One region of the Serratia sp. AS12 genome, then DNA from elsewhere that is predicted to be linked to it. Evidence: predicted binding sites of a transcription regulator. Region 1 holds the regulator's gene; each other region holds the start of a gene.

Evidence for each region. Region 1 encodes PurR, which represses purine synthesis genes. Its sites were predicted from a motif close to CANGCAAACGTTTGCNTG; they were not measured.
Region 2: pyrD (quinone-dependent dihydroorotate dehydrogenase) is a predicted target of PurR. The motif match lies at 853-870, and genes of this name have one in related genera.
Region 3: SERAS12_RS24805 (NCS2 family protein) is a predicted target of PurR. The motif match lies at 1,241-1,258, and genes of this name have one in related genera.
Region 4: cvpA (colicin V production protein) is a predicted target of PurR. The motif match lies at 1,193-1,210, and genes of this name have one in related genera.

What each region holds. Positions count from the first base shown of each region.
Region 1 covers NC_015566.1:2,296,655-2,298,836, forward strand. Annotated here, with positions in the region: gene punR (DNA-binding transcriptional activator PunR) at 1-887, shown strand, start outside; gene purR (HTH-type transcriptional repressor PurR) at 884-1,909, opposite strand.
Region 2 covers NC_015566.1:1,858,025-1,860,206, forward strand. Annotated here, with positions in the region: gene SERAS12_RS08600 (sulfonate ABC transporter substrate-binding protein) at 1-93, opposite strand, end outside; gene ssuE (NADPH-dependent FMN reductase) at 128-706, opposite strand; gene pyrD (quinone-dependent dihydroorotate dehydrogenase) at 965-1,975, shown strand; gene SERAS12_RS08615 (cell division protein ZapC) at 2,150-2,182, shown strand, end outside.
Region 3 covers NC_015566.1:5,363,667-5,365,848, reverse strand. Annotated here, with positions in the region: gene SERAS12_RS24805 (NCS2 family protein) at 1-1,187, opposite strand, end outside; gene gltS (sodium/glutamate symporter) at 1,429-2,182, shown strand, end outside.
Region 4 covers NC_015566.1:3,762,454-3,764,635, forward strand. Annotated here, with positions in the region: gene purF (amidophosphoribosyltransferase) at 1-613, opposite strand, end outside; gene cvpA (colicin V production protein) at 635-1,135, opposite strand; gene dedD (cell division protein DedD) at 1,369-2,182, opposite strand, start outside.

The DNA of each region.
Region 1 (2,182 bases):
GCGCGGCGGCGCAGGAACTGCACCGGGTGCCTTCGGCGGTTAGCTATACTGTGCGGCAACTGGAACAATGGCTGGCGGTACCGCTATTTGAACGGCGTCATCGCGATGTAGAACTGACGCCGGCCGGCACGCTGTTTATTCAGGAAGCGCGCGGTGTCATCAAAAAAATGCTCGACACTCGCAGACAGTGCCAGCAGGTGGCCAATGGTTGGCGTGGTCAATTAAAAATCGCGGTGGATATCATCGTCAAACCGCAGCGCTGCCGTCAGCTGGTGCTGGATTTTTACCGCCATTTCCCCGATGTCGAGCTGTTGGTCCAACCCGAAGTGTTTAACGGCGTATGGGATGCGCTGGTGGATGGACGCGCCGATATGGCGATCGGCGCTACGCGGGCGGTGCCGGTTGGCGGTGGTTTTGCCTTTCGCGACATGGGCGACATGCGTTGGTTGTGTGTCGCCAGCCCACAGCATCCATTAGCGGGGTTGGATGGCCTGCTGAATGATGATCAGCTCCGGCCTTTCCCTTCGCTGTGTCTGGAGGATACGTCACGCAATCTGCCCAAGCGGGTTACCTGGACGCTGGACAATCAACGGCGGCTGGTGGTGCCGGATTGGGCCTCTGCGGTGGATTGTCTGTGTGCTGGGTTGTGCGTCGGCATGATGCCTGCGCATCAGGTGCTGCCGTTGGTGCAGCGTGGCGAGTTGGTGGCGCTGCAACTGCAACAGCCATTTCCCGCCAGCCCATGCTGCCTGACCTGGCAGCAGAATACCCCATCGCCGGCGATGGCCTGGCTGCTTGATTATCTGGGGGATAGCGAAACCTTGAATCAGGAATGGTTAAGCGAAGTGACGCCGGAAACCGCCTTGGCTCCCGGCGCTGGCGACTAGCGGCGGTAATCGATGAAGGGACCGTCGGCGACCGAGCGGCGTTCAACCAGCTTCGGATGTACTTCAATGACTTGCGATTCTTCACGCTTGCTGATGATGCGATCCAGCAGCATGGTGAACGCCATCTCGCCCAAACGCTCTTTGGGCTGATGGATGGTCGTCAGTGCCGGCGTGAAATAGCGGGCGTTGCGCACATTATCGTAACCAATAACGGAAATATCCTGCGGTACGCGTAACCCCAGCTCATCAGCGGCGCAAATAGCACCCATTGCCATGATGTCGCCGCCGCAGAATACCGCCGTCGGGCGCTGTTTCTGCGATAATATCTGGTGCATGGCCTTGTAGCCGGATTCCGGTTCGAAGTCACCCTGTACAATCCACTCGTCGCGTACCTCGATATTGGCTTCTTCCATGGCTTTTAAAAAGCCCTGATGGCGGCCGCCGCCGGTATTGCGCGCTAATTGGCCCGGAATGGCGCCAATCTCACGGTGGCCACGCTCGATCAGATAGCGGCCGGCCAGATAACCGCCTTCGAAGGCGTTGTCGATAATGGTATCGGTAAAATCACCGCGCGCTGCGCCCCAGTCCATGACCACCATCGGGATGTTACGGTAATCTTCCAGCATCCCCAGCAATTGATCCGGGTATTCAGAGCACATCACCAGCAGGCCATCGACGCGTTTTTGCGCCAGCATCGCCAGATAAGCGCGTTGCTTGTCCAGGTTATTGTGCGAGTTACACAGGATCAGCGTATAGCCTTTGCTGTAACAGCTGTTTTCCACCGCCTCGATCACTTCGGCGAAATAGGGCGCTTCGCTGGAGGTAGCCAGCAGACCGATAGATTTAGTGTGATTGACTTTCAGGCTGCGCGCCACGGCGCTGGGAGAATAGTGCAGCTCTTTGATCGCGGCCGCAACGGCCGCTTTAGTCTCTTCGGCGACGAAACGAGTCTTATTGATGACGTGCGAAACGGTGGTGGTGGAAACGCCAGCGCGTTTGGCCACATCTTTAATCGTTGCCATGTAAAGAATGACTCCTGAACTCACATGTTGCAGCATGTAAGTGTGATGTTAATCGTTTGCCTGCGTAGATCCTTCTTCCAAATAAGCGAAGCTGAGTTTTTAGTGTGTTGAAGTCGTCAGCGTTTGGTCAGGAGGGCATTTTTGCCGGTACGCAGTTGTGAACTGCGAATTTTGTCCCATATTGAGCCAAAGTGGAAGAGGTAATCAGTATTATAAACCGGGAAATGATAACAAGATTTTATTGTCTAACTGTGGGAAAATGGGTTGACGCAT
Region 2 (2,182 bases), 440 kb from region 1:
CTGCGCGTTGGCGGCATTGCTCCACGCAAGGGAGAGAATGCCGGCCAATGTGCCTGCGCCAAGCCAGCGGCGGAGTGAAGAAAGTCGCTTCATCATGATGTCCTTTTCCTTTTTATTCTCTTCTCAGTCAGGCAGTCTGACGGGCAAACAGGGAAGGGGAGAGCTTTACCGTGGGCGGTTTGCGACGGCCGAGCGCCAGATAAAAACTTTCCAGCGCCTCTTCCAGGCGGGTTGCCACGCCGTCAGACAGGTTGATTTCTTCGCCGTTCAGCACCACCTGGCTATCATCGGCAAACACGCCGTGCAGCACTTCCTGCGCTTTCAACGCCGCCAGCACCGGCTTCAGGGCGTAGTCCACCGCCAGCATGTGGCCAATAGAGCCGCCGGTGGCCAGCGGCAACACGACCTTATGGTCCAGGGCGCGTTCCGGCAGCAAATCCAGCAGGGTTTTCAGCGCGCCGGAGAACGAGGCTTTATAGACCGGCGTCGACACCAGCAAACCGTCTGCCTGCGCTAACTGCTCGGCAAAGGCTTTGATCGCCGGGCTGTTAAAATTGGCGTAGAGCAAATCCTCGGCATCGAAATCGTGCAGCGTGTAGGCAATCACTTCTACACCTTGCTGCTGCAGCCAGTTTTGACTCAGGGTCAGCAGCGCGGCTGAGCGCGAGGGGATGCGGGGGCTGCCGGCCAGTGATATAACGCGCATTGCCACTCCTTATAACTAAAAGTTAGGTTTAATCAGGAAATGTTTGTGATCTGTTTTAAACCTATCAGTTAGGAGCGGGTTGCTTAAATCTCATTTTTTGATTTTGATATGCGTAAATGCGGATTGGCGGCGATCTGGGGCCGTTAAAGGAAAACGATTGCGTAAAAAACGCTTTTTTTTGCTTTTAATCAATTCCAATTGATCAGGGGATGCCGGATAATCGGCCCCCGGTTTGCAACCGGGAAATCAGGAGAGTACATGTACTACCCCATCATCAGGAAAGCGTTGTTCCAGCTCGATCCCGAGCGTGCGCATGAATTGACCTTTCATCAGCTTCGCCGTATCACTGGCACCCCGTTAGAATTTCTCATTCGTCAGTCTGTGCCGGCCAAGCCGGTTAGCTGCATGGGACTCTCTTTTAAAAACCCATTGGGGTTGGCCGCCGGTCTGGATAAAGACGGTGAGTGCATCGATGCATTCGGTGCCATGGGGTTTGGCTTTGTCGAAGTTGGCACCGTGACGCCGCGCCCGCAAGCGGGCAATGATAAACCGCGGCTGTTCCGCATCGTGGAAGCCGAAGGCCTGATCAACCGAATGGGCTTTAATAACCAGGGTGTGGATAATCTGGTTGAAAACGTTAAAAAATCCCATTTTGGCGGCATTCTGGGGATTAATATCGGCAAGAATAAAGATACCCCGGTTGAGCAAGGAAAAGACGATTATCTGATCTGCATGGATAAAGTTTATCCGTATGCCGGCTATATCGCGATTAACATTTCGTCACCAAATACACCGGGGTTACGATCCCTACAGTATGGTGAAGCGTTAGACGATCTTTTAGCCGCCATTAAAAATAAGCAGCAGGAATTGCATGCGCGGCATCACAAATATGTACCGGTCGCGGTAAAGATCGCGCCGGATCTTTCTGAAGAAGAATTGATCCAAATAGCCGACAGCCTGGTGCGGCATAATATTGATGGCGTGATCGCGACCAATACTACGCTGGATCGCAAGTTGATCCAGGGGTTGAATTACTGCGAGCAAACGGGGGGCCTTAGCGGTCGTCCGCTGCAGGCGAGCAGCACCGAAGTGATCCGCCGTTTGTCGATTGAGCTGCAGGGCCGCTTGCCGATTATCGGTGTCGGCGGAATAGACTCCCTGACCGCCGCGCGGGAAAAAATGGCGGCCGGTGCTTCGCTGGTGCAAATTTATTCCGGTTTTATCTTCCACGGTCCGCGTCTGATTAAAGATATCGTTAACTACATCTAATATTTTTTCTTTGATTTTCAGCCGGGGGTTTATTTCTTCCCCCGGCTCGTCTATATTTTGTCCACTGGCATAAATATCGTTCGCGGAATTATCCGATGTTTGAGCTACTTTATCGGTGATAAAATCGCCTTTTGGGTAAATAGAGTGTGGCATGGGCAGCGAGAAGGATAAGAGATGAAGATAAAACCTGACGATAATTGGCGTTGG
Region 3 (2,182 bases), 2.4 Mb from region 1:
CCCGATGCGGCAATGGTACCGAACATTACCAGGGTAGCACCGCCAAGCACCGGCTCAGGAATATGTTGCACGAAATTGGCCACTGCCGGGAACAAGCCCAGCGCGATCAGCATCAGCGCCACCACAAAGCCGACGTAACGGCTGGCAACTCCGGTCAGTTGGATCACGCCGTTGTTCTGACCAAAACAGGAGTTGGGGAAGGTGTTGAACACCGCCGACAGCATCGAGTTCAGGCCGTTGGCCAGCACGCCGCCCTTCAGGCGCTTCATATACAGCGGGCCGCTGACCGGCTGTTCCGACACGTCTGAGGTGGCGGTGATGTCGCCGATGGTTTCCAGTGAGGTGACCATAAAGATCAGCATCAGCGGCAGCAGCAGGCTCCAGTCAAAGCCCAGGCCGTAATACAGCGGGATCGGAAGGGTGACAGCCGCCGTTTGCGGAGCCGGTTGGCTTGCCGGCAGCATGTCCATCGCCCAGGCTAGCAGGTAGCCGACCGCCATGGCGATCACCAGCGAGGCGACGCGCAGGTACGGGTTGCGCTGGCGATTAAGCAGAATAATCACCGCCAATACTGCGCCGGCCAGCAGCAGATTTTTCGGTGCGCCGAAGCTGCCTCCGCTCATCGCGGCATAGCCGCCGCCAATGGAGGTCAGGCCAACCTGAATCAGCGACAACCCGATAATCATCACCACAATGCCGGAGACCAGCGGGGTGATGATGCGTCGCGCCAGGTGCAGCACGCGGGAAAGCAAGATCTCGGTGCAGGAGGCGACCATCAGCGTGCCGAATAACGCGGCCATCATGGTGGGGACGTCGGCACCACCGTTTTTCAGCGCCAGCCCGCCCATAATCAGTGGCGAAACAAAGTTGAAACTGGTGCCCTGAATCGACAGCAGGCCGGAACCGACGGGTCCCCAGGTTTTAATTTGCAGAATAGAGGCCAGGCCGGAGGCAAATAGCGACATGCTGATAATGTGCTGAGTATCCTGTGCCGGCAGACCGAGTGCCTGACAGATCAACAGAGCCGGAGTGATTACCGCCACGAACATCGCCAGCAGATGCTGACCGGCGGCAAACAGCGTTTGCGGCAGCGGCGGGCGGTCTTCCAGGCGATAAATCAGTTCGCTGGCGTGGGGCGTTACGGTGGCTTTTTGCACGGGATCAAGCTCGGTGGATGGCATGGTCATGATGTGGCATTTCCAGAAACGGCAAAGCAGGCATTTTAATGATCCACCCCGCAAAAGCAAACGGTTGCGCAACAATATTACGTCAGGGTTATCAATGCCTATGTCGTATTTTTGTTCATTTTTTCTTGTCTTCTCAGCATTTTTTACTTCTAATCCCACCCTCATCAAGTTTTAAAAACTGAGTGGTTTTCTATAACTTATTATTTCTTATTGGATCTTTTCCGTTACAGGGAGTACCCGGATGTTTCATCTTGATACTTATGGCACGTTAGTCGCGGCAACGCTGGTTTTGCTCCTTGGGGGCAAATGCGTCACAAGCATCCCGCTGTTGCGAAAATACACTATTCCCGCACCTGTCGCCGGTGGTTTGCTGGTGGCGCTCTTGTTGTTAGCCCTGAAAAAGTTCGCCAACTGGGAAATCAGCTTCGATATGTCGCTGAAAGACCCGTTGATGCTGGCCTTCTTCGCCACTATCGGCCTGAATGCCAACCTGGCGCGGTTGCGCGCGGGTGGCAGAGCGCTAATGGTGTTCCTGTTTGTGGTGCTGGGCCTGCTGGTGGTGCAGAACGCCATTGGTATCGGCATGGCGAAAATACTGGGTCTGGATCCGCTGATGGGCCTGATCGCCGGTTCAATTACGCTATCTGGCGGTCATGGTACCGGCGCAGCCTGGAGCAAACTGTTTATCGAGCGCTATGGGTTTGAAAATGCTACGGAAGTGGCGATGGCCTGCGCAACTTTCGGCCTGGTGCTGGGCGGCCTGATCGGCGGCCCGGTGGCGCGTTACCTGGTGAAACACTCCTCTACACCGGAGGGCACACCGGAAGATAGCGTGCAACCTAGCGGTTTTGAAAAGCCGGAAAGCGGTCGACTTATCACGTCCTTGGTGATGATCGAAACTATCGCGATGATCGCCATCTGCTTGAGCCTGGGGCAGTTTATTGCCGGCCTGTTGAATGGCACGGTGTTTGAATTACCAAACTTTGTTTGCGTGC
Region 4 (2,182 bases), 1.5 Mb from region 1:
ACTCGTTACGGCCATCTTCCAGCGTGCGTTTGCCGATCACCAACGGGCGGATGCCGTTCGGGTCGCGGAATGCCAGCAGACCGTGGCCGATGATCATCGCCACGCAGGCGTAAGCGCCACGCAATTGCTGATGCATGCCGGCAACGGCGGTGAAAATGTTGTCTGACTCCAGCGGATAATCCTGGAAGCGGTCCAGCTCACTGGCCAGTACGTTCAGCAGGATCTCGGAATCGGAGGTGGTGTTGATATGGCGACGACCGCTTTCAAACAGCGATTGGCGCAGCTCATGGGCGTTGGTCAGGTTGCCGTTATGGGCCAGCGTGAGGCCGAACGGCGAGTTTACATAGAATGGTTGAGCCTCTGAGGCACTGGAGCTGCCAGCCGTCGGGTAGCGCACATGGCCAATACCCATGTTGCCCTGCAAGCGCTGCATATGGCGTGCCTCAAACACATCCTTCACCAGACCATTTGCTTTACGCAGACGGAACCCGTTGTGGGCATCTATGGTGACGATGCCTGCGGCATCCTGGCCACGGTGCTGAAGCACCATCAACGCATCATAAATCGACTGGTTTACCGGCATAAAACCGGCGATACCGACAATACCGCACATGTTGTCTTTTCCTCATCAGCGCTACCGCCCCGGTAAATGGGTCGGTAAGAAACTCGACGTGCTCTGCAGGTAGTCAAAGAACCACCTGATGATATAACTGAACTGGGGAATGAGCTGTGACTGTTTCCAGTCGTCACTTTGCGAGAAGCCGGTAAAGGTATCCAGGAAAAACAGCATCGCCGAAACGATCAACACGCCGCGCAGTGCGCCGAAACAGACGCCCAGCACCCGGTCGGTGCCTGATAACCCGGTTTTCTCTACCAGTGAGCTAATCACATAGTTGACAATGGCTCCTACGATCAGGGTCGCGATAAACAAGATGGCAATCGCGATGCCGTTTCGCACCAGTTCATCTTCAAAACGAGTGAAGTAGACCGCAAGGTAAGAGTAGAAATGGCTGGCAACAAAAAACGCACATCCCCATGTCACAAGTGACAATGCTTCGCGAACAAACCCTCGGATCAGGCTCACCAGAGCCGAAAATCCAATCACCGCTATAATGACGTAATCAATCCAGACCATGAACTATTCCAATGATGAATCGCCCCTGCATCCAATTCGCGGCGAATTCTAACAGAAAAAGAAAACGTTTGCGTAGGGGATTTCCTAGCACGTTACAAATAAAAAACGGCGATAAAAAAATTCCCAATCGCCGCACCTACATAGGCCGTTTTGCCTGTGAAAGGCACATTTTTAATAGTGATTACACCAGCACTCATCGATTCAGGGGCACAGCATGCTGTGCCCCAATTCTGTCAACGTGTGCCGTAGGGCTTCACCTGGCCGCTCAAACCGCTGATGGAGTTCAGCGTAGACAGCGAGGACTGCAGCTTCTGTTTCGAGGCGTCCGGGCCAACGTAGATCCGGGTGATCTGCCCCTGTACCGGCGTTGACGGCACGGTGAAGGCGCGATAGCCGGACAGCCTGAGCGACGCCACGACCTCATTCACCTTGGCGGCGTTTTTCAGTGCACCCAGTTGCACCACATAAGCCTGCCCTGCCGGCGCTTTCTCTTCTGCGGCCGGTTTCGGTTCTGGCTTAGGTTCTGGTTTAGGTTCCGGTTTAGGTTCTGGCTTCGGCTCAACTTTGGGCTCAGCTTTAACCTCCGGAACAACCTCAGGCTTCGGCTGAACAACCGGTTTCGGCTGCTGCACCGGCTTTGGCTTCACTTCCACCGGCTTGGTTTCAACCGGTTTTGGCTTCACTTCCACCGGTTTGGTTTCGACCGGCTTCGGTTTCGGCTGTTGCACCGGGCGAGTTTCGACCGGCGGCGCGACCTGAACCGGCTGTTGCGCCGTCTGGCGTACGGCCTGCTGCGAGGCCGCTTCGTTCGCCGCCTGCTGCTCGACCAGTGCGCCCGCCCCTTCCGGCGGCTGCGCCGGCAAAGACTGGGTTACCGGCGGCACCACGTCGTTTTCTTCCACGTCACCCGGTTTCGGCACCAAGGGAATGGCCGCGAACTCATCCTCGTAATGTTTCTTTTTTCCATCCAGCAGCCCTGGCAGGATGATGACCCCCAGCGCGACCAGAATAACGGTTCCTACCAATCGGTTTTGAAATTTGCTTGCC